Regions from separate parts of the Colwellia sp. MB3u-55 genome, predicted to be linked through region 2. Evidence: predicted binding sites of a transcription regulator. Region 2 holds the regulator's gene; the other holds the start of a gene.
The links. The regulator FNR, encoded in region 2, switches genes on or off when oxygen is low (the NO sensors DNR and NnrR bind a similar motif). The targets are predictions, from matches to a motif close to TTGATCTAGATCAA.
Positions count from the first base shown of each region.

Region 1: H4J66_RS18875 (DUF3149 domain-containing protein) is a predicted target of FNR. The motif match lies at 1,931-1,944, and genes of this name have one in related genera.

Region 1 is NZ_JACGUS010000122.1:594,730-598,157, forward strand. Features, by position in the region: gene H4J66_RS18865 (ATP-binding cassette domain-containing protein) at 1-1,087, shown strand, start outside; gene H4J66_RS18870 (tetratricopeptide repeat protein) at 1,155-1,877, shown strand; gene H4J66_RS18875 (DUF3149 domain-containing protein) at 2,048-2,161, shown strand; gene H4J66_RS18880 (heavy metal translocating P-type ATPase) at 2,603-3,428, shown strand, end outside.
Region 2 is NZ_JACGUS010000072.1:39,027-42,454, reverse strand. Features, by position in the region: gene H4J66_RS03510 (heavy metal translocating P-type ATPase) at 1-337, shown strand, start outside; gene ccoS (cbb3-type cytochrome oxidase assembly protein CcoS) at 367-579, shown strand; gene H4J66_RS03500 (sulfite exporter TauE/SafE family protein) at 585-1,262, shown strand; gene fnr (fumarate/nitrate reduction transcriptional regulator Fnr) at 1,301-2,020, shown strand; gene uspE (universal stress protein UspE) at 2,170-3,096, shown strand; gene ttcA (tRNA 2-thiocytidine(32) synthetase TtcA) at 3,208-3,428, shown strand, end outside.

The DNA of each region.
Region 1 (3,428 bases), on a different contig from region 2:
ACAAGCTCAGAGTCGTTTAAAGCGTTTACAAAAATTACCTGACTTAGCACCTGCACATGTCGATAGCCAGTTTACCTTCAGTTTCAAAACACCGGAAACATTGCCTTATCCGTTATTAGCATTAAAAGAGACAACCTGTGGCTATAATCCAGAAACCATTATTTTACATGATGTCGGTCTCACGCTTGTACCCGGTAGTAGAATCGGTCTTTTGGGACGAAATGGCGCGGGTAAGTCAACATTAATAAAGTCATTAGCTGGCGATATTGCCTTAATTAAAGGCGAGCGTTATTGCGCCCAAGACTTAACTGTTGGTTACTTCTCTCAACATCAGCTTGAACAATTACATATGCAAAGTAGTGCGATTGATCATATTGTTCGTGCTAAACCTGAGACTACAGAGCTACAAGCGCGCAATTTTTTAGGTAGCTTTGGTTTTACTGGCGACCAAGCACTCTCTCCGGTAAGTACCATGTCAGGTGGAGAAAAAGCACGTCTGGTATTGGCGTTAATTGTTAATGAAAAGCCGCAATTACTCCTCCTCGATGAACCAACTAACCATCTTGATTTAGAAATGCGTCAAGCACTCGTCTTTGCTTTACAAGATTTTGAAGGGGCTATTATTTTGATTGCCCACGATCGCTTTTTATTAGAGTCGTGTGTTGATGAGTTTTTCTTAGTTGCCAATGGCCAAGTTAGCGAGTTCTCGGGTGATATTGATGACTATCAACAATGGCTTAATGAAGACAAAAAACAAACACTGAAAAATACTAAACCCGCAAAGTCTCTTGAGGTTGTTGATAAAAAACAATTACGCAAAGACCAAGCTGAATTACGTAAAAAAGCATCTCCGCTGCGAAAACAAGCTGATAAATACGAGAAGAAAGTGCAGCTGCTGCAAACTGAATTAGCTGAAGTTGAAGGAGTATTAGCCGAAAGTGAGATATATCAAAGTGAACATAAAGCACGCTTAGGCGTACTCATTAAGCAACAAGCTAAACTCAAAGCAGATGTTGAAGAAAATGAAATGTATTGGCTCGAATTAGAAGAGCAAATTGAAGAAATTATGTTACAGGCTTCACTGTAAAAATTAATCATTAAATTATATTACTTGCTACACTTAAAAATCATACGATTAAAATAATGAGAACGTTATGAAAAAAACAATATTCGCCCTTTTTTGTCTATCTATAATAAGCAGTGTTTCGAGCTTTGCTTATCAAGGTGATCTTGACCAAGGCATTTATGAATTAAACCGTGGCGATTTTAAAGCGGCTATAAATGAATTTGAACCCTTAGTTGCTCAGGAATATTCTCCTGCGCAGTATCAAATGGCGCTTATTTATTTAAATGGTTACGGCGTTGCAAAAGATCCCAAAAAAGCATTGGAATTAATGTCCTTAGCCGCTTCACAAAATCACCCCGACGCACTATTTAGTTTGTCGCTGATGTATTCTGAGGGAGTCATCGTTAAAAAAGATTTAAAAACCGCTTTTGCACTGATGGAAAGAGCAGCGATTAGAGACTCTGTAGCCGCACAATTTAATCTTGGTGTTATGTACTTCAATGGTACAGGTACATATAAAGACTATCCAAAAGCCGCACGTTGGTATGAGACTGCGGCAAAGCAAAATTACGCTCTAGCCCAGTTTAATTTAGCACTGATGTATTTTGAGGGCTTGGGTGTTGAGAAAAGTGTAGAGATGTCTTTTATATGGAATATTATTTCCGCCAGTAATGGTTATAAAAATGCAGGAAAAAGTCGTGATATGGACTCTTTAAAACTCAGTAATTTAGAAATAGCTCAGGCAAGGGAAAAGGCTGACCGACTTTATCAACAAATTATCGAACAAGAAGCATTAAAAGCTAAACAATAAAACCTTAACTCAAAAAAATAAGACAATAATCTAAGGGGCAAATTCAAGGTTCATTGATCTATATCACAACCATAAAGTAACCCATGATTTACAATGGCTATAACATTACGTTATAGCCATTTTTTTATAACTCAATTATTTTTATGGAGTCTGTTATGAAATTTTTCGATATGATTATTAATGATCCTGTTGTACTTTATTCTTTTGGTGGATTAGTCATTCTCTTAGGTATTTGTGCTTTTTATATTTATTATTTCCTTAAAAAAATCAATGAGAACAATTAGTTAATGTCTTTACAAGTTAAATAAAGTTGCAACCGTCTAAATTAAGGTGTTAACCGTTAAATAAAGCCAGCAACTGAAATTGTTACGTTTAAGCACCAAAACTATCTTTAAAAAGGTTAATTAAACGTTGAAATCGCTAATTTATAAAATATAACCCTAAGGGCAGTAGCTGCCAAAGGGGAGTCTGTAGCAACCTAAAGTTTTGTAGGCGTATATATTTAATGTTTAATAAGAAAACGAATGTTAAAGTTTTAACCTCAGGTATCGCTGATCTAAAGAAGCAGCCATTAAGATTGTTCTACTCCTCCTTAAAATGCAGTGATTGTAGTTAAATTATAAATTGTCACTTATAACATTTTTTATACTAAAACATTTGACCCTACCACCGTGGTAAGCTTTGACCTCAACTTAGTTCTAAAATTCAATTAAGGTGAGAAGCTTATGAATACAACTACACAATTCAAAATTGACGGTATGACCTGTGCTTCATGTGTCGGTCGTGTTGAAAAGGCGTTACACAAAGTCGTTGGCGTGACAGATGTTACAGTCAACCTAGCTACAGATATGGCGACGATTCAAGGTACCGCCAGTTATAGTGAATTAATTACTGCTGTTATTGAGGCTGGTTATCAAGTGCCTGTAAAGGTAAAGCAATTTGGTATTGGAAAGATGAGTTACTCGTCTTGTGTGAAGCGGGTCGAACAAGCATTGTTAAAAGTAACCGGTATGGTCAGTGCGTCGGTCAATTTAGCCACCGAGCACGTACAAGTAAAAACTTTATCCTTTGTAACTGATGAACAACTAGCCCAAGCCGTAACACAAGTCGGTTACCTTTTTATCCCGTTGAACAATAACAGCGTGATAGAAAAGCCCAGTCAACATCAACCTTTTTATACCAAAGCATGGTGGCCCGTATTGGGAGCAGGCCTACTTACCTTGCCACTGGTGTTACCCATGTTAAGTATGCTGTTTTCGCAACAGTGGATGTTACCACCTGTTTGGCAATGGTTGTTAGCTACGCCAGTACAATTCTATTTTGGCGCTCGCTTTTATCGTGCAGGCTGGGGGGCATTAAAAGCTGGCATGGGCAACATGGATCTTCTTGTCTCCATAGGTACCAGTGCAGCCTACGGACTATCTTTGTATTTGTGGTGGAGTTTTGATAGCGCTCATGGCATGCCACACTTGTATTTTGAAAGTAGTAGCGCAGTAATCACCTTGGTTGTGCTGGGCAAATATTTAGAACACAAAGCAAAACGCCGAACAA
Region 2 (3,428 bases):
CTCAACCGTTGCTATGGTAGGCGATGGTGTCAATGATACCCCAGTATTTGGCGCAGCCCATGTCTCGATTGCTATGGGTAGTGGCACAGATATAGCTAAAAGCGGTGCAGATGTTATCTTACTCAATAATCGTTTAAAGTCGATAACAACATTAAGACAGGTTGCCAACAAAACTCGTCGCATTATTTGGCAAAATTATTTTTGGGCATTCGGTTATAATGCTATCGTATTGCCGCTTGCTGTTTCAGGCTACATTACCCCCTATATAGCGGTTATAGGTATGTCTGCTAGTTCGATATTGGTTATCACTAACTCATTACGTTTATTGAAAAAGTAAACGAAAACTTATAATAGAGCATAAAAACCATGAGCATTATTTATATTTTGATCCCCATAGCGATAATACTAACCTCTATCGCTATTTATTTGTTTTTCTGGGCAGTAAAGACTGAGCAGTTTGATGATTTAGAGAAACAAGGGATGAGTATCTTGTTTGATGAAGATGAAAATATTACCACAAAAAAGACCACTGAAACCCATAGCGAAAATACAGCTAAAAATGATACGGGTAGTAAATAATAACCATGTTGAGTATTGATTATTTATCAGCATTCATCATCGGCTTGTTAGGTTCGGGACATTGTATCGGTATGTGTGGTGGCATAACAACGATGTTAACATCTGCTATATCGCCGCAACAACAAGGCTGCGATAAATTTAAGCTGGTCGGTGCATATAATGTTGGCCGAATTTTTTCTTATAGCTTAATTGGAGCAATAGTTGGATTTAGTAGTTCTATTGCCATCAAAAACATTGGCGTTCCATTAGGTTTTTTTCGGTTATTTGCAGCTGTATTTTTAATTTTATTAGGCTTGTATTTAGGCCAATGGTTAATGTGGTTATCAAAAGTTGAAAAAATAGGTAAGTTCCTTTGGCGCTATCTATCTCCGTTAAGTAAAAAGTTTATTCCCATTAATAATGCTAAACAAGCGCTAGCATTAGGAGCAATTTGGGGATGGTTACCCTGTGGTTTAGTCTACTCAACATTAACTTGGTCCTTAGCCAGTGGAAGTGCTCTTAGTGGCGCTCTAATAATGACCAGTTTTGGTTTAGGTACTTTACCAGCCTTGTTAAGTCTTTCACTTGGCTCTTTTGGTATAAAGTCGTTGTTAACTAATACGAAATTCAAGAAAATAATGGCGCTAATGATAATTACATATGGTATATACAGTTTAATGTTTGCATATCAGCAATTGTTTTAATATGATCGATAAATTAGGGATAAATCATTTAGGTTAATATGTATAAAAAGCCATGTTCTACATCTCAACATATCCATTGTCAAAACTGTAGTATCAGCGAGCTGTGTTTACCTTTCTCTTTAAATGATAAAGAACTTGATACACTAGACAGTATTATTGACCGTAAACGCCCTATCCATAAAGGCGAACAAATTTTCCAAGATGGCGATAAAATGCAAGCTTTATACGCTATTCGCTCTGGAACATTCAAAACATTTACAGTAAATGAACAAGGTGAAGAACAAATTACCGGTTTTCATTTAGCGGGTGATTTATTAGGTTTTGATGCTATTGCTGAGTCAGAGCACCCTAGTTTTGCAAAAGCCTTAGAAACATCTATGGTCTGTGAGATACCTTACAATACTTTAGATTCATTATCGAATACGATGCCTAAGCTAAAAAAACAAATTCTTCGCATGATGAGTTCCGAGATCCGCGCCGATCAAGAAATGCTAACGCTACTTAACCGCAAAAATGCTGAGCAACGCTTAGCGACTTTTATTTCAACCTTAGCTAGTCGCTATCATGCACGCGGTATGTCACTGACAGATTTTCGCCTAACGATGACGCGCAGTGACATTGGTAATTATATTGGTTTAACGGTTGAAACCATCAGTAGGTTGTTAAATCGTTTCCAAAAAAATGAATTAATCACAGTAGATGGAAAGCTCATTACAATACTTGATATGGTTAAACTTAACGAGTGTGCTTCGCTGTAGTTTATCGCTTTTTTAAATAATTATAGATAAATGCTTAACATTAAAGATGTTAAGCATTTTTTTTATTGAAATATTATGATTTAAAGCAAATAATATCTATTAATTATGGTCTATTATTAATATTATTTAATAAGTAGGGAGTAAATATTATGGATAAGTATAAAAAAATATTAGCCGTTATTGATCCAACCACTGAAAATCAAAAAGCGTTGAAACGTGCGATTGAATTAGCACGACATAGTGGCGGACAGATTACTGCATTTTTAACTATTTATGATTTATCTTATGAAATGACCACCATGCTTTCTGGTGAAGAGCGAGAAGCAATGCGTCAATCGGTTATTAATGATCGTAAACTATGGTTAGACGAAAAGATTGCAGAAACTGATCACGAAGACATAACCATAGATACCTGTATTATTTGGCATAATCGTCCATTTGAAAAGATCATCAAAAAAGTACTGACTGAAAACTTCGATATTGTCATCAAAGGCACCCATCAACATGACAAGCTAAAGTCGGTGATTTTTACACCAACAGATTGGCATATCTTAAGGAAATGTCCCTGCCCAGTATTACTGGTTAAAGACCATAGTTGGCCAAGTAATGGTAATTTACTTACCGCACTCAATATTGGTAGCGATGATGATGAGCACAAAGCGCTCAATAATAAGTTAACCCAAGAATCAATAGTGTTTTCTTCACTTATTAAAGCCAATGTACACTTAGTGAATTCTTATCCGGGTACACCAGTAAATATTGCCATTGAAATTCCAGAGTTTAACGCCTCTGAATATAACGACACGATGTTTAATCATCACAAAAGTGCGATGAAAGACCATGCTAATAGCTTTAATATTCCACTCAAAAATACCCATGTTAAAGAAGGTTTACCTGAAGATGTTATTCAAAGTATTTCTAAGCACATTGATGCTGAATTAGTCGTGTTAGGCACTATAGGTCGAACAGGGATTTCAGCAGCACTTATCGGTAATACTGCAGAGCATGTCATTGACCGCCTTAACTGTGATGTTTTAGCGATAAAACCTGATGGTTACCTCTCTCCACTAGCTTAATATTGAAATATGTAAATATCCATTAAAAAGCCGAGGGTTTTCTTGGCTTTTTGCTATACTACGCGCCGTAAAATTCATACTTTTTTATTTTAAATATCTCTAGGGAACACTATGAGCGCTCAATCAGCGACACCAATAACATCTTTAACACCCAGCCAAAAAATACAGCTGAGTAAACTTGAGAAGCGCTTAAGACGACATGTTGGCCAAGCTATCGCGCAATATAATATGATAGAAGATGGCGATAAAATAATGGTGTGCGTATCAGGTGGTAAAGACAGTTACGCCCTACTGGCTATTTTAATGTTGTTAAAAGAATCAGCGCCTATTCA